DNA from 4 places in the Streptosporangium brasiliense genome. Region 4 is predicted to be linked to each of the others. Evidence: predicted binding sites of a transcription regulator. Region 4 holds the regulator's gene; each other region holds the start of a gene.
The links. The regulator LexA, encoded in region 4, represses DNA repair genes until DNA is damaged. The targets are predictions, from matches to a motif close to TCGAACANNTGTTCGA.
Positions count from the first base shown of each region.

Region 1: a site for LexA is predicted at 2,177-2,192, ahead of uvrA (excinuclease ABC subunit UvrA). Genes of this name have one in related genera too.
Region 2: a site for LexA is predicted at 2,656-2,671, ahead of recA (recombinase RecA). Genes of this name have one in related genera too.
Region 3: a site for LexA is predicted at 1,919-1,934, ahead of J2S55_RS05145 (SAV_6107 family HEPN domain-containing protein). Genes of this name have one in related genera too.

Region 1 is NZ_JAUSRB010000002.1:5,293,561-5,297,766, reverse strand. Features, by position in the region: gene uvrA (excinuclease ABC subunit UvrA) at 1-2,025, opposite strand, end outside; gene J2S55_RS32770 (maleylpyruvate isomerase family mycothiol-dependent enzyme) at 2,256-3,062, shown strand; gene J2S55_RS32765 (MBL fold metallo-hydrolase) at 3,059-3,700, shown strand; gene pssA (CDP-diacylglycerol--serine O-phosphatidyltransferase) at 3,999-4,206, opposite strand, start outside.
Region 2 is NZ_JAUSRB010000001.1:626,599-630,804, reverse strand. Features, by position in the region: gene rny (ribonuclease Y) at 1-112, opposite strand, end outside; gene recX (recombination regulator RecX) at 542-1,438, opposite strand; gene recA (recombinase RecA) at 1,452-2,549, opposite strand; gene J2S55_RS02770 (hypothetical protein) at 2,797-3,099, shown strand; gene J2S55_RS02765 (DUF3046 domain-containing protein) at 3,271-3,465, opposite strand; gene J2S55_RS02760 (VOC family protein) at 3,546-4,034, opposite strand; gene J2S55_RS02755 (pyridoxal phosphate-dependent decarboxylase family protein) at 4,115-4,206, opposite strand, start outside.
Region 3 is NZ_JAUSRB010000001.1:1,153,455-1,157,660, forward strand. Features, by position in the region: gene J2S55_RS05130 (GNAT family N-acetyltransferase) at 1-325, opposite strand, end outside; gene J2S55_RS05135 (YbaK/EbsC family protein) at 454-933, opposite strand; gene J2S55_RS05140 (L,D-transpeptidase family protein) at 1,053-1,859, shown strand; gene J2S55_RS05145 (SAV_6107 family HEPN domain-containing protein) at 2,182-2,628, shown strand; gene J2S55_RS05150 (PP2C family protein-serine/threonine phosphatase) at 2,793-3,935, opposite strand; gene bldD (transcriptional regulator BldD) at 4,153-4,206, opposite strand, start outside.
Region 4 is NZ_JAUSRB010000002.1:4,124,657-4,128,862, forward strand. Features, by position in the region: gene J2S55_RS27620 (glycosyl hydrolase family 18 protein) at 1-391, opposite strand, end outside; gene J2S55_RS27625 (hypothetical protein) at 543-1,424, opposite strand; gene lexA (transcriptional repressor LexA) at 1,958-2,668, opposite strand; gene J2S55_RS27635 (hypothetical protein) at 2,728-2,964, shown strand; gene J2S55_RS27640 (LysM peptidoglycan-binding domain-containing protein) at 3,005-3,271, shown strand; gene nrdR (transcriptional regulator NrdR) at 3,715-4,176, shown strand.

The DNA of each region.
Region 1 (4,206 bases), 1.2 Mb from region 4:
GCCGGGGACGGTGCGCGCGCCGTTCAGCTCCTTGGCCAGGGCGTTGTAGAGGATGTCGTTGACCAGCGTGGACTTGCCCGACCCCGAGACGCCGGTGACCGCGGTGAACACCCCGAGGGGGAACTCCACGTCCACGCCCTTGAGGTTGTGCTCGCGGGCGCCCTTCACCGTGATCTGCCGCTTGCGGTCACGCTTGCGGCGCTTGGCGGGGATGGCGATGCTCCTGCGCCCGGACAGGTAGGCGCCGGTCATCGAGCCCTCGGAGGCCAGCAGGTCGGCGACCGTGCCGGAGACGACGACCTGGCCGCCGTGCTCACCGGCGCCGGGGCCGATGTCCACCACCCAGTCGGCGGCGGCGATGGTGTCCTCGTCGTGCTCGACCACGATGAGGGTGTTGCCCATGTCCCGCAGCCGGATCAGGGTCTCCAACAGCCGCTGGTTGTCACGCTGGTGCAGGCCGATGGACGGCTCGTCGAGCACGTAGAGCACCCCGACCAGGCCCGAGCCGATCTGGGTGGCCAGCCGGATGCGCTGGGCCTCGCCGCCGGCGAGGGTGCCCGAGGCGCGGTCCATGGTCAGGTAGTCGAGACCCACGTCCAGCAGGAAGCCCATCCGGGCGTTGATCTCCTTGACGACCCGCTCGGCGATCTGCATGTCCCGGTCGGACAGCCTGAGCCCGGCCAGGAACTTCGCGCAGTCGCCGATCGACATCGCCGAGACCTCGGCGATCGAGCGGTCCTCCACCGTGACGGCCAGCGAGACCGGCTTGAGCCTGGCCCCCTTGCAGGCCGGGCACGGGATCTCCCGCATGTAGCCTTCGTATTTCTCCCGCATGCCGTCGCTCTCGGCCTCGGCGTGGCGGCGCTGCACCCAGGGGATGGCCCCCTCGAAGGTGGTGTAGTAGGAGCGCTCGCGGCCGTAGCGGTTGCTGTAGCGGACGTGGACCTGCTCGTCGTAGCCGTGCAGCAGGGCGTTGTGCGCCTTCTTCGGCAGCTTCTCCCACGGGGTGGTGAGCTTGAAGCCCATCGCGAGGCCGAGCGCCTCGACGAGGCGGATGAAGTAGTCGCTGGTGTGCCCGCCGGCCCACGGGGAGATCGCGCCCTCGCCCAGGGTCTTGTCCGGGTCGGGCACGACCAGGTCGGGGTCGACCTCCATCCGCACCCCGAGACCGGTGCACTCGGGGCAGGCGCCGAAGGGCGAGTTGAAGGAGAACGAGCGGGGCTCCAACTCCTCGAACGACAGGTCGTCGTAGGGGCAGTAGAGGTGCTCGGAGTAGAAGCGCTCACGGTTGGGGTCGTCCTCGGGGAGGTCGACGAACTCCAGCGTGATCGTGCCCCCCGAGAGCTGCAGTGCGGTCTCCACGGAGCCGGTGAGGCGGCTGCGCGCGCTCTCCTTCACCGCCAGCCGGTCGACGATCACCTCGATGTCGTGCTTCTCCTGCTTCTTCAGCGTCGGCGGCTCGTCCAGCCGGACCACCGTGCCGTCGACACGGGCCCGGGCGAAGCCCTTGACCTGAAGCTGGCTGAAGAGCTCGGCGTATTCGCCCTTGCGTCCGCGGATCACCGGGGCGAGGACCTGGAAGCGGGTCCCCTCCTCGAGCTCCATCACGCGGTCGACGATCTGCTCCGGGCTCTGCCGGGCGATCGTCCGGCCGCACCGGGGGCAGTGCGGCTTGCCGATGCGCGCCCAGAGCAGCCGGAGGTAGTCGTAGACCTCGGTGATCGTGCCGACCGTCGAACGCGGGTTGCGGCTCGTCGACTTCTGGTCGATCGACACCGCGGGCGAGAGCCCCTCGATGAAGTCGACGTCGGGCTTGTCCATCTGCCCGAGGAACTGGCGGGCGTAGGCCGACAGTGATTCGACATAGCGACGCTGACCTTCGGCGAAGATGGTGTCGAAGGCCAGGCTGGACTTGCCCGAGCCGGACAGGCCAGTGAAAACGATCAGAGAGTCTCGCGGCAGGTCCAGCGAGACGTCCTTGAGGTTGTGTTCGCGTGCGCCACGCACGATGAGGCGGTCAGCCACAGCAATCCCGACGTCGTTGTAGAGGGTTAAGAGCGGTCGCGGGAAGACTAGCGAGGGGGCCCGACAATTTCGGGGCGGCGCCTGGGGGCCGAACTTCCCGGCCCTCTCCAGACTACGGTCTTCCCGTGAGCCTTACCGGTCACTTGATGCATCGACCACATGTTCCAACCGCGGCGACACGGTGTTTTATGCCCTGGCCCACCTCCCCACCCGGGTGATGGAGTGAGGAGATGGATGTCGTAGAAGCTTTCCAGGCCGAGCTGGCCGCCTCTACCGGCCGGCTGCTGGCCACCGCCGCGAGACTGTCCGACGCCGACGTCTCGGCCCCCTCCCGGCTGCCCGGCTGGACCCGCGGGCACGTGCTCGCCCATGTCGCCCGCAACGCCGACAGCCACGTCAACCTGATGACGTGGGCCAGGACCGGCGTCGAGACCCCGCAGTACCCCGATGCGGGGGCGCGCGACGCCGGGATCGAGGCGGGAGCCGCACGGCCGGCGAAGGAGCAGCTGGCCGACCTGGAGGAGAGCGCGGCACGGCTGGCCAGGGCGGCCGCCGCGGTGCCCGCCGAGGGGTGGGCGACGATGGTCGGCGGCGCCCACCCGCCCAGCCACCCGGCCTGGTACGTGCTGGTCCGCCGGCTGCGCGAGGTCGAGATGCACCACGTGGACCTGGGGGCGGGCTACGAGTGCGCCGACTGGCCGGAGGCCTTCGTCCGCAGGGAGTTGCACGACGCGATGGTCTCCTGGCCGCATGAGCTCGGCACGGTCAGCGAGATCGTCGTCGAGGAGGTCAAGGACGGCGAGGAGCATCACCAGGTCTGGCCGGGCCTCGGGACCGGGCCGGTGCTGCAGGGCGACGCCTGGGCCCTGCTGGGCTGGCTGACCGGCCGCTCGCCGGGGGCGGGGCTTAGGGTGATGCCCGAGGGGACCAGCGGCAACCGGCCCGCCGGTGCCGGGCGGCCGCCCGCGCCGCCGCCGTGGCCGACCACGTCCGCGCCTCCTCATCTGCCCGCTACCCCGCCCGAGGAGTATCCGTGACGTACACAGGTGACGTGCAGGTCGGCGGCCCGGCCGACGTGCGCGAACTGCCCGCCCTGACGATCTCCAAACTGGCCGTCGGCCCCTTCGACAACAACGCCTACCTGCTGCGGTGCAACAAGACCGGGGACGGTGTGCTCATCGACGCCGCCGCCGAGCCGGACCGCCTGCTGGAGCTCATCGGCGACCGGCCGATCAGCAAGATCGTCACCACCCACCAGCACGGCGACCACTGGCAGGCCCTGGAACAGGTCGCCGCGGCGACGGGCGCGGCGGTGGTCGCCCACCCGCTCGACGCCGCCGCGCTGCCGGTGCCGGTGGACCTGGAGGTCGGCCACGGCGACGGGGTCACCGTCGGGGTGGTCACGCTGGAGGTGATCCACCTGCGCGGGCACACGCCGGGCTCGATCGCCCTGCACCATCCCGGTCACCTGTTCACCGGCGACTCGCTGTTCCCCGGCGGCGTCGGCAACACCAACAAGGACCCGGAGCGCTTCACCCAGCTCTTCACGGACGTGTCGGAGCGCGTCTTCGACCGGCTGCCCGACGAGACCTGGGTCTATCCGGGTCACGGCAGGGACACCACGCTGGGCGCCGAGCGCCCCTCCCTGCCGCAGTGGCGCGAGCGCGGCTGGTAGCCCTCACCCGGCCCACCCGGCGCCCTCCGGGCGGACGGGCGGAGCCTCGCCGCGCCCCAGGGAACGCGACCGGTGGGCGGGCGGAGCCTCCGGCCGCGCCCCGGGAGGGAACACGACCGCCGGGCGGACGGGCCGGGCTTCTGGGGGAACGCGACCGGCGGACGGAGGGGCCTCGGGCCGCGCCCCCAGGAGGAACACGACCGCCGGGCGGACAGGCCGGGCCCCGGCGGGAACGCGGCCGGCGGGCACGGAGACCGGCGCACGGCGGTCCTGGCCCGCGCGCCGGTGCCCGGAGCCCTCAGGTGATGCTGGCCGACTCCTTGCGCTCCTTGCGCTTCTCCCGCTTGAACATCAGGATGCGCAGCGGGATGGCGGCCACGATGGCCACCTGCATGATGGCGCCGACCTTGATCAGGGTGTCACCGCCGGGCAGGCCCGCGGCCCAGATGGTCAGGCAGGCGACGTTGATCATCATCCAGGCGAGCACGACGGCCGCCAGGTTGCCC
Region 2 (4,206 bases), on a different contig from region 4:
CCGTCCCGCCGCCCGCCCCGGTGCGGCGCAGCAACACGATCAGCGCGGCTATCGTCACCACGGCAAGAACCGCGACCGCCCCCGCCAATATGACGATCACAACCGGATCCATGCGCGCCCCGCCCTCCTCGCGTCGCAAATATCAAGCACGCGAGGGTCACACGCACGGCACGGAAAGCCCAGGCGCCGACGCCACCGGAACAGATATCAACCCAAGGCCGACGCTGCGCCGGTCACTCCCGCCGACACGCCGTCCGCCCACATCCGCCAAGCCTGCTCGTCCGTAAATTCGCCGTTATGACAATCCGCACTGCGCGGAGTAACTCCTCACTGCCGTCGAGATTAAGCGTCAAACAAGTCACGGGCAAGCAAAGCCCGGTTGGGGACCGTTCAAACATGGGAAGCCGATGTTTCTTTCCCCAACATCCCCGCCCGGCCCGGTGACATCGCCGGATCCCCGGCGGCGCCGAGGATCCGGCACCGGCCCGCGGAGCAGCCGCCGCCGGGGAATTCCGGCGGCAAATAACTCAGCGTGCTTTCGCTAGTCGGGTGGGTAATCCAACTCGGCGGAAAATGCGGGATTTTCCGCCTCTTCACTCTCAAGTGCCTCACGGACCACACGGAAGGCCAGCCCGGGGCCGTATCCCTTCCGGGCGAGCATGCCGGCCAGCCTGCGGGTCCGGACCGCCGGCTCCAGCCCGCGCGTCGAGGCGAGCTTGCGCGCCACGAGCCTGCGGGCCGTCTCCACCTCCTGCTCGGGGTCGAGCTGCTCCACCGCCTCCTTGACGGTGTCCTCGTCGACTCCGCGGTGGCGCAGCTCCGAGGCGAGGGCCCTGCGGGCGAGACCCCGCCCGACGTGGCGTGAGCTCACCCAGGCCGCGGCGAACGCCTCGTCGTCGATGAGCCCGACCTCGGAGAACCTCTCGAGGACGGCCTCCGCCGCCTCCTCGGGCACCTCACGCTTGCGCAGCGCCTCGGCGAGCTGGGCACGAGTGCGCGGCGCCATGGTCAGCAGCCGCAGACAGATCGCCCGGGCCACGGCCTGCGGATCCGCGGCGGGCCCCTGGCTCGCCGGAGACCCCTCGACCGGCCCGTCCGGCAGGATCTCCCGGGAGGTGCCCCGGGAGCGCTTCCCACCACGCCGGGAGCCACGACCGCCCCGGCTCTCCCCTCCGGAGCGGCCCGTCGCGTCTTCCGCTGGGCCGCCTTCTGGAGCGGGGCCGTCGTATGAGGCTGGACCGTCGTATGGGGCGGGGCCGTTCTCCCAGTCGGGGCCGGACGCCTCCCATGCGCCCGGCTGCCCCCGGCGGGAGCGCCGCGACCGGCCGCCTGCCCGCCTGCCCGTCCCGGAGGAGCCGGCCTCCGGCACGTCCGGCCAGGCGCCCCAGTCTCGCGGCCCGGCCGCGCCGGCCGGACCGGAGTCAGGTCCCGTCGTCATCGATCAACCCGGCTCAGACGTCACCCGGCTTGGGAGTGGCCGCCTTGGAGCCACGGCCGGACGCGGCCGGGGCCGGGGCGGCAGCGGCGGGCGGCGGAGTGGCCGGGCTGTCGAGGCGCGGGCCGATGCCGAGCTTCTCCTTGATCTTCTTCTCGATCTCGTTGGCCATGTCGGGGTGGTTCTTCAGGAAGTTGCGGGCGTTCTCCTTGCCCTGCCCCAGCTGGTCGCCCTCGTAGGTGTACCAGGCGCCGGACTTGCGGACGAAGCCGTGCTCGACGCCCATGTCGATCAGGCCGCCCTCGCGGGAGATGCCGACGCCGTAGAGGATGTCGAAGTCGGCCACCCGGAAGGGCGGGGCCATCTTGTTCTTGACGACCTTCACCCGGGTGCGGTTGCCGACCGCCTCGGTGCCGTCCTTCAGCGTCTCGATGCGGCGGATGTCGAGCCGGACCGAGGCGTAGAACTTCAGCGCCTTTCCACCCGTCGTGGTCTCGGGCGAGCCGAACATGACGCCGATCTTCTCGCGGAGCTGGTTGATGAAGATCGCGGTGGTGCCCGTGTTGTTGAGCGCTCCGGCGACCTTGCGCAGCGCCTGGGACATCAGCCGGGCCTGGAGGCCGACGTGGCTGTCGCCCATCTCGCCCTCGATCTCGGCCTTGGGCACCAGGGCCGCGACCGAGTCGATGACCAGCAGGTCGACGGCGCCCGACCGGATCAGCATGTCGGCGATCTCCAGCGCCTGCTCACCGGTGTCGGGCTGGGAGACCAGCAGCGCGTCGGTGTCGACGCCCAGCTTCTTGGCGTACTCCGGGTCGAGGGCGTGCTCGGCGTCGATGAACGCCGCGATGCCGCCCGCCCGCTGGGCGTTGGCCACCGCGTGCAGGGCGACGGTGGTCTTACCGGAGGACTCCGGACCGTAGACCTCGATGATGCGGCCACGCGGGAATCCGCCGATGCCGAGCGCGACGTCGAGGGCGATGGAACTGGTCGGGATCACTTCGATGGGCGCGCGGGTCTCATCGCCGAGGCGCATGACAGAGCCCTTGCCGAACTGACGCTCGATCTGAGCGAGCGCGGTCTCGAGCGCCTTCTCGCGGTCGTTAGCCGCCATGGGAGCCCCCTGAAGGGTCGCGGGTTGAATCGGTTGCCAGAAAGCTACGGGGTGCCACCGACATTTTCTGGAGAGCACGCCACGGGTGGCGGCGTGTCCAATATAGCCGAACGATTGTTCGATCGTGGCTCAACGGCACCGGACGCTCCCGGGGGCGCCGCAGGTCACAGGAGAGGGCGACCCCATCCTTGAGGCGACATTTCCGGGCATTCACTCGGACCTGTTGCCACCGGGCTGACCTGGGGTGATGCTGGAGGCAAACGACTCCGAGGTGCCCGACGTGACCGCTGCGTTCGCCCAGCAACGCCTGGCCCGCCTTGAGGCCCTGGCCGCCGAGCTGTCCGGCCGAGGGCTGGTGGGACGCATTGTCGGGGCCACCGCTCCCGTGCTCTGGGTGTGGCATCCGGGCAGCGGGAGACAGACGATCGTCTTCGCCAGCCCGGCCAGGGAGGGCTGGCTCTTCCTGTGGTCGCCAGACGGCCAGGAGAGCGCGGAGGCCCCCGGCCACGTGGCCGAGCTGGTGCGGAAGCTGCTGGACCGCGCCTCCTGACCGCACGCCCCGAGAGAGCTCCGGCGCCTTTCCACCGGTCGCGGTCTCGGACCGCGGTCGCACTCTCGGAACGCGGTCGCGGTCTCGGACCGGCCGGCGCAACCTTTCAGCACGACCGGACGGCGCACCCCTCCGACACAGCCCTTCGACACAGCCGGACGGCGCAGCCCTTCAGCGGAGCCGTGCGGGGACGTCGGACACCCCGCACACGGCCCGCCAGACGTCCTTGGCGGCGATGCCGTCGGCCAGCGCCTGGTTCACCGTCCGGCCGCCGAGGTCGGCGATCACGTAGTCACGGGCCCACGACTCGGCGTAAGAGTCGCCGAAGTGTAGTTTCATCCGGTTCCAGAACTCCGACAGGCGCATCCCCCAAGTGTGGCCCCTCCCGGCCGCGCCCATGACCGCCGGTTCCTCCTCCGGGGCGCCGGCCAGTCCCGCCCGGGGCCTCAGATGACGCGGAAGCCGTACATCTCGCCGAGCGGGTCGGCGAGCAGCTCCAGGCGGGCTCCGTCGGGGTCCCTGAAGTAGATCGACGCGCCGCTCTCGATCCGGTGCGGCACACCCTCCGCCTCCAGCTTGCCCCGCAGCCGCTCCCAGGTCGACGGGTCCACCGAGATGGCGATGTGGTGGAGCCCGCCGAGGACCTCCTTGTAGGGGCCGAGGTCCAGGCCCGGGAAGTCGAAGAAGGCCAGCAGGTTGCCGTTGCCGACGTCGAAGAAGAAGTGGCTCGACCCCCGGTGGTCACGGTTTTCGAAGATCTCCGTGAGGGGGAACTCCAGGAGGTCCTGATAGAACGCGATCGTCGCCTCGACGTCGGAGGAGATCAGCGCGAAGTGGTGCAGACCCCTCGCGCTGCTCGGTGGACGGTGCTCCCGCAGACGTTCCGCCTTGATCCGCTCACGCGCCGTCTCCACGGCCGGCTGGTCGATGCTCATCGCTGGCTCACCGCTCAATGCGTCGGATGCTCGTCTGGTCTCTATCTCCGTGACGGGACGCGGTGAACCTTCCCCAGCCGTCACGCCATGGTGGCGAGGATCTCCTCCACGATCTCCATGGACGTGCCGGGATGCAGGAACGCGAACCTGGCGACGGTCTCGCCCTCCCAGC
Region 3 (4,206 bases), on a different contig from region 4:
CGTGGATCTCGGCGAGCTCCAGGGCGTCGCCGAGCCAGCCACGTGCGCTCCCCTCGCCGTTGCGCTCCGCCATGGCCCGGTGGACGACGTCGTGCCACCACTGCCCGGGGACCCCGTGGAAGCCGTAGGCCAGACCCACCGGAGTCCCGTCGGAGCGCTCGGCGAACAGGCAGGCGAATCCCGGATGGAGGGCGTGGTTCCCCATGATCGTCCTGCGGCCGGGGAGCTGGTCGACCGGCGGGTTCATCGCCGCGGTGTAGATCTCCAGGACCGCGTCCAGCCGGGTGGTGAACTCATCGGGGCCGACCCGTCGCAGTCCGATCACGCCACGCACCCTAGCAGGGCAGACGTCGCCGGGGATGTCGAAAGGGGTGTAAGCGGTGTTTAGTATTTTTCATAAAATTACTAGAGCGCTTTTTGCCGGAGGACCGGCCGCGGGACCCCGGGCGGCGGTCATCGTTCCACCTCCACCGGGGTGCCGCCGGTGATGCGGACCAGCTCGGCGAAGGTGATGGGGAAGACCGTGTGCGGGTGACCGGCGGCGGCCCAGACGGTCTCGTGCCGGTCGAGCCAGACGTCGACCAGCGTCCTGAGCGGTGCGGGGTGGCCGATCGGGGCGACGCCGCCGATGACCTGGCCGGTGGCGGCGCGCACGAAGTCCGGGGCGGCCCGCCGCACCTTCGCCGCGCCGACCGTCTCGGCGATCAAGTCGGTGTCCACCCGGTGGGCGCCGCTGGTGAGCACCAGCAGCGGGTCTCCGTCGGCGTCGAAGACCAGGCTGTTGGCGATGGCGCCGACCTCGCAGCCGAGCTGCGCGGCGGCGGTCACGGCGGTCGGGGTGGCCTCGGCGAACACGACGATCTCGCCGGTGACGCCGTGCTCCTCCAGGACCGCGGCGACCTTCTCGATGTTGGGATGCAACTTTTCTGGCACGCGGCCACTCTAAACAGATTGACCATTGATTGCCGCTTCATCACCTCTGGCTGAGACAGGCGGTTCATACGTTATGGTCCCTTGGTTCAGGCACCGGTGAGATGAGGGGATGATTTCAGGTGGGGGTTGAACGGCAGCTCGGAGTGGCTGCGCTTATGACGGCGGGGGCCGTGCTCGTCGCCTCGCTCGGCTCGGTCGGCGTCGCGAACGCCCAGCCCGTGACCCCGGCGGCCCCGGCCGTCGTGGCGCAGGCCGGCGCGCAGGCCGCGGCGCCCGAGTTCGTCGCGCCCGGCAAGACGCTCAAGATCGGCGCCAAGGGCAACGAGGTCAAGGTGCTCCAGGGCCGGTTGAAGGAGCTCGGCTACGCGCCCGGCAAGATCGACGGCCGGTACGGCGGGGCCACCCAGGCCGCGGTCTGGGCCTTCCAGAAGGTCAACGGCATCTCGCCGACCAGCACCGTGGCGAGCAGGACCTGGAACGCCCTGGAGGCGCCCAAGGCGCCGAAGGTGCTGGTGCCCGGCGGCAAGCCGACCCGGGTCGAGATGAACCTCGCCAAGCAGGTCATGGTCCTCTACGTCAACGGGCAGGTGAAGCTGATCAGCCACACCTCCTCCGGCAGCGGGATCCCCTACTGCGAGACGGCGAACTGGAACGGCAAGGTCCAGCGCTTCTGCGGCGACGCCCGCACGCCGACGGGTGACTACAAGACGACCTGGCGCAGGAGCGGCTGGCACAAGTCCTACCTCGGCCAGCTCTACAACCCGATCTTCTTCAACGGCGGCATCGCCTTCCACGGCGCGCTGTCGGTGCCGCTGGCCCCGGCCTCGCACGGCTGCGTCCGGCTCCCGATGAACGTGGCGGGGATGCTCCCCAGCCTGCTGGGCAAGAACGTGCCGGTGCACGTGCGCGGCAAGTTCGTCCGATAGCCGCAGGTCGAAGCCCCGGGAGATCCTGATCTCCCGGGGCTTTGCCGTCCCCGCAGGGATCGAACCTTTGTTCGTCGCTTTACTTGACACTATGAGTGATCGAATTTATGTTCGATGCAATGACGTGAAACTCGCGGATCACGTCCAGGGTGGTCGACCATGCCCACGCCGTCGTCGCGGACGGCCGGGCCCGGTCGGGACGGACGGGGAGAGGGGAAGCTCCTCGTCCGGCCGCCCGGGGAATTTGTCGGTGGGGTCTGCGAGTGTTGACACCACCGGTGAAGACGCCGGGAGCCGCTTGCGACCTAGGAGGCTGAAGCACATGACCCCTCGGCCCAGCGATCCCGGCGGGCCCCGGCTGTCGACCACAGCGCGGGCGCACCTGGCCGATGCCCGTGACTGCCTGGAAGAGGCGGCCGCCGCACGGACCCCCGCCACCCGTTACGTCGCCGCCCACCTGGCGGCCCTCAGGGCGGCCGCCGCCGTCCTCGCCGCCCGGCCACGCCCCATGGACGGCCGCAGGCGCCGGCTGCGCAGCGCCTGGGAGCTGCTGCCCGAGGCCGAGCCCCGGCTCGCCGACTGGGCGCCCTACTTCGAGATCAGCGCGGCCAAGCGGGCCGCCGCCGAGGCCGGGATGACCCGCATGGTCTCGGCGCGGGACGCCGAGGAGCTGATCTCCGAGGCGGAGCGGTTCGTCGCCGCGGTGGAGAGCCTGCTCGGCGTGCCCACCCAGCCCGCACTCCCCGGCCGCGTCCCCCTCGCCGGTTAGCGCCCCGGCCCGCCGTCCGGCCGGCGTTCCCGCCTGCCGGCGTTCCCGCCTGTCGGCGTTCCCGCGGGAGGCGCACCGGCTGCGCTCCCGCCTGCTGGCGTACCCGCCTCCGGCCTGCCGTCCGGCGGCCCTCCTCGCCGTCCGGCGCAGGCCGATCGGGCCGATCAGGCCGCCGAGGAGGCCGAGGAGGTCGCCTGGCGGGCCGCGCGGTGGCGCAGCAGGAGCATGGCGGCGTCGTCGCCCAGTGGGCGGCCCACATGGCGCAGCAGGTCGGCGCGGAGGGCGTCCAGGGCGAGCTGCGGGTCGGCGCCGTTCAACAGGTGCGCCCTGGCCGGGAGCGGATAGAACTGGCCCGCTCCGTTGCGCGCCTCGATGACCCCGTCGGTGTAGAAGAGGACCTGGTCCCCCGGCTCGAACGGGATCTGGTGCGGCACCGGCTCGCCGGCCTTCAGCGGGCCCATGCCCAGGGGGAGCGCCTCGTCCGGGGGATCGGCGAACCAGTGCCCGCCGCCGGAGCCGAGCACCATGGGCGGCGGATGGCCGCAGTTGATCACAGTGATCGAGGCGCCGCCGGTGATCTCGGCGAGTATGGCGGTGACGAACTGCTCGCCGGACAGCTCCCGGGTCAGGGCGTTCTCCAGCCGGGCCACCAGGCCCTGGAGCTTCGCCTCGTCGTGGGCGGCCTCCCGGAAGGCGCCCAGCACCACCGCGGCGGTCTCCACGGCCTCCAGGCCCTTGCCCTGGACGTCTCCCACGATGATCCGCACCCCGTGCGGGGTGGTCACCACCTCGTACAGGTCACCGCCGATCCTGGCCTCGGCGGTGGCCGAGGTGTAGGAGACGGCCACGCCGATCTCCGGCCCGGCCCGGCGCGGCACCGGCCGCAGCAGCACCCGCTGGGCCGCCTCGGCCACCGAGCGGACGTCGGCGAGCTGTCGCTCGTGGCGGAGCCGTCCGGCGCTGGCCAGCACGCTGGCCATGGTGACGCCGAGGATGGCGCCCATGGTGATGTTGGTGCGGGAGGTCCAGAGGATGTCGTTGTAGAGGCCGAGCGCGACGCACAGCGCCAGGGCGATCACGCCGACCACCGTGGTCCGGGCCAGCCCGCAGGCCACGCTGGCGAAGGCCGGCCCCAGGGCCAGCAGGGGCAGGAGACCGGCCGTCGGGCCGGAGCCGAAGTCGATCAGGGCCACCACGGCCATGACGATGAAGGGGAGCAGCTTCAGGGTGTCCTGGGTCCTGCTGCCTCCGACGGAGGTCAGCAGCCTCAGGAACGCGCGGGTCTTGGTCGACCCCAGTGACGCCATGAGGGCGTCGCGGCGGCTTCTCGGGCGACGCTGAGAGTGATCATGCCGACCATCTCCCCCTGCCATGTCCACCACATCTCGTTAAATGCCATGTTTGCCTTTTCCTACCACAGGGATGGTCATCCGTGGCGCGATGCGGGCGATGTTCTAACGAGAGGGCGAGATTTCCCGGTGGGTGGGTGCGCCGGCCCCGGCGCACCCACAGCCGGACGGATCGTCAGAAGGACTCGACGGCGCGGCGCGCCTCGGGGTCCAGGACGCCCCAGTTGAT
Region 4 (4,206 bases):
CGAACTTGCGCTGGCCGGCCGCGTTGGCCCAGTCCTCGACCATCTTCAGCGTCACCTGGTAGGTGCCGTTCGGGACGTCGAAGCGGTAGCCGCCCCAGCCGTTGAAGGTGTTGTAGTTCTGGTAGAGGGAGTCGTCGGTCGTCCCGGCGATCGCGCCGGTGGTCGAGCCGCCTCCGTAGCTGGTCTGGTAGCCCCAGTCACCGCTGGAGTAGGCCTTGTCGGCGACCCACTGGTCTCCCGCCGCGTCGGTGAGCGCGGATCCGCCGGCGTTGGCCCGGATCGGCACGGTCACGGCGGCCGACGCGCCGGGCGCCGTCGCGACGGCCCCTCCCAGCGGGAGGAGGACCGCCCCCACCACGCCTAAGAGTTTCAGGACAAGTCGATTTCTCATGGGCGACCGCCTCTACGACCTGGAACCGGGGGATTAATTAACAGGAAACTTTACTGTCAATTTGAGCTGAACGTAATCACGCGCCCCCGCGCCGTCAATGGTGCGAAATTTCGGGGGGCCCAACCGCTCGGGGAGAGGTTTACGGCCAGCGCTAGGCGATGCCCAGCACCCCGTCGGCCACGTCGGAGGCGGCCATGTGGACGGTGTGATGGGCGGTGGGCACCAGGACACCGGTCCGGAAAGGCGTCTCGTCCGGTCCGGACCGGACGTAGGAATGGCATTCGGCCGGCAGGGCCAGGGGATCGAACCGCACCTGGAGCAGGAAATGCGCGACCGGCTGCCGGAAACCGTGGCCGTGGTCGACGCACGGCCGCGTCGGCCTGTCGACGCTCTCCCACTCGAAGACCCAGGTGTCACCGGCCCGGAGCACATGGTCGAAGAGCAGTTCGGCGACCATCACCGCCCGCCGCTGGTGCCGCAGGACGGTGCCGACCCTGCAGTTCTCCAGAGCGTGGATCTCACACCCTTCGAGATCGGTGCCGGGATCGACGAACGACCTGACCACATACCGGTCCATGCCGTCGCGCCGGGCCCTGACCAGGGTGCGGGTCCACACCGACGCGCACATCCGCGCCGCGTCGATCAGCACCTTCTGCTGCTGGGTGATGACGACGGCGTCCTGGTCGCGTGAGCCCGGCAGCGCGTCCAGCGGCTCGCCGAGCGCCCCGGAACGCCCGTCCAGCCCCGGCCCGCGGTCGAGGAGGCGGGTGAGCGAGCCGCCGGGCAGGCGAAGGATCTCCTCCAGGGCCGTGACGACCAGCATGGACTGCTCGCCGCCGGGGCGCCGGTGGCCCCGCTGCCAGTCGCTCAGGGTGGACAGCGCGACCGTCAGCCCGCGCTGGGCCAGGCGGGACCGGATGCGGTCGAGTGGCAGGCCGTTCTCCCGGATGCAGGCGCGCAGGGCCTGGTGGAACGGGCCCGAGTGGAGCAGGAGGCCGCGGTCGGCTGCCGGTTCGGGGAGGCGGCGAGGCATGAGGGCGCTCCTCGGCTGTCGAGGCGGGCGGCTGGGATCCCCCGCACCCCTCCCCCGCGAGGACGGCACGGGCCCGCCGCGCTCTGTGGGGAGCGAGCGTAGAACGTCTCGCGATCCCCGGAAAGGTCGCTACAGGTAGCAATTGCCGAAATTTCGTCGCCTGTGGCTTATGCCGAGCCGAAAACAGAATCAGCGCATGCCCGGCACCCCCACAAACATGCCCGGCCCCCACAAAGGAGATCTGATCACCGGCGGAGGGGCGGGGAGTCCGTCCCGGTCGGGGAGCCCCACCGGCTCGGGAGCCCGTCCCGGTCGGGGGCCCGGAACGGCGGGAGCCCATACCGGCCGGAGAGCCCGTCCCGATCAGGGAGCCCGGAACGGCGGGAGCCCACACCGGCCCGGGAGCCCATAGCGGGCGGGGAGCCCGGAACGGCTGGGACGGAGGTCTCGCCGTACGGCCTTGCGAGCGGCCTCGGGCGCATGACGAGGAGCGGGGTCCCGATCGGGGACCCCGCTCCTCGTGGTGTGCCGTCTCAGAGCTTGCGCAGAACCGCCACGACCTTGCCCAGGACGGTGGCCTCGTCACCGGGGATCGGGTCGTAGTTGGTGTTGTGCGGGACGAGCCAGACATGGCCGTCCTTGCGCTTGAAGGTCTTGACCGTGGCCTCGCCGTCGATCATCGCGGCGACCACGTCGCCGTTGTCGGCGACGGGCTGCTGGCGGACGACCACCCAGTCGCCGTTGGCGATGGCCGCGTCGATCATCGAGTCGCCGGTCACCTGGAGCAGGAAGAGCGTGCCCTCGCCGACGAGCTGCTTGGGGAGGGCGAAGACGTCCTCGATGCTCTCCTCGGCGAGGATGGGGCCACCGGCGGCGATCCGGCCGACGAGCGGCACGTAGGCCGCGGTCGGGCGGCTGACCGGGGCCTCGTCGGTGCCGGAGTCGGGGTCCACCCACAGCACCGGCTCGCCGGGCAGGCGCACCTCCAGCGCGCGGGGGCGGTGCGGATCGCGGCGCAGGTAGCCCTTGCGCTGCAACGCCGTCAACTGGTGCGACACGCTGGAGGTGCTCGTGAGCTGCACCGCCTCGCCGATCTCCCGCATGGAGGGCGGGTAGCCGCGCTGCTGCACCGAGTCGCGGATCACCTCAAGGATCTTCCGCTGCCTGGGGGTGAGGCCGAGGGAGTCACGCCTGCGCACCGCCAGGTCGCTGACGGCCGAACCGTTCTCGTCGTGCCCGTTCATGCGGTCTCCTCGCCTCCCGGTCTGTATCTCTTACGTCGCACACAGCGACCGTACCCCCGTTGAAGATCGTATTCAAACAATTGTTCGAGTCGTTCTCGAAATCAGCGGTGGCGTGGTGTACAACATCGTACGGGAGTTCGATCGACATCGTGTTCGATTCGCCGATCTTTCTTCGACATGTGTTCGGCCAGGTCGAAGGGGTGGGGGGCCATCATGAAGACGACCACGGCGAAGAGGGGGCCCGGGCGCGCGCCCGTCCGGCGTCCCGGGCCCGCGGGGAACATCCGATATCCTGATCCGCCCCTGCGGCTCACCCGGCGGGGGAGGATCGTGGTGGTGGCGGCGCTCACGCTGGTCACCTTGGGGGCGCTCTGGGTCGGCGCGCGCATCGACGCCGCCTCGGCCTTCGAGCGGAGAGGTCACGAGGGGCTGCCGTGGGTCGTGGTGCACGGGGGCGACACGCTGTGGGAGATCGCCGACGCGGTGACGCGGGACGGGGATCCCGCCCCGACGGTCCGCCAGATCATGGACCTCAACGGCCTGTCCGACTCGGTGATCCGGCCCGGGGCCCGGCTCTACCTGCCTGACGGCTCCGCTCCCTGAGGGGCGTGGCCGGCGGGCCCGGCCCACGTGTGAGGTGACGGACCGGGGACGGCGCCGCGGACGCGCGTGCGGGGGCGGCCGGGGTGGCCGGGGCCGGTGTGGAGACGGTCGGGTGCCTGGTGGAGGTGATCGGGGCCGCCGAGGGGGTAGCGGGGGGTCGCCGGAGGGTGGCGGGGGCCGATGGAGGGGTGACACGCCCGGCCCGTGCGGATGTGATGCGCTGATCAGCGACTTCGTCCGACAGGGCCGTTTCAACTTGCGTTCATGGTCCGACACTTCTACCGTTGACCACAACATCTAGTGGCTTAATCGGCGTGCTTCACCATAGATTGTGTTTCCATTACCGCACCTCGACTATTCGGGGGGCGTGCGCGAGCGTCTCGTCAGACGCCCGGAAACGCACGAGAAGGTGGGCCACTCGCCGGCTCAAGGAGGCGACGCGCGTGCACTGTCCGTTCTGTCGCCATCCTGACACCCGGGTCATCGACAGCCGGTCCACCGAGGACGGCGGGGCCATCCGCCGCAGGCGCACGTGCCCGGAGTGCGGGCGCAGGTTCACCACGCAGGAGACGGTGCTGCTCATGGTCAGCAAGCGCAGCGGGGTGACCGAGCCGTTCTTCAGGGACAAGGTGATCGCCGGTGTCCGGCGGGCGTGTCAGGGACGCCCGGTCAGCGAAGACTCGCTGGCCCAGCTGGGCCAGCGGGTGGAGGAGAGCATCCGGGCGACGGGGGCGGCGGAGATCGCGGCCCACGAGGTGGGGCTGGCGATCCTGGGGCCCCTCCGCGACCTGGACGAGGTGGCCTACCTGCGGTTCGCCTCGGTCTACCGGAGCTTCGAGACCCTGGCCGATTTCGAGACCGAGATCAAGCAGTTGCGGGCGGAACGCTCCGCCAAGCAGGACTGATTCACACCCCGGGCGCCGGGGGACAGAGCG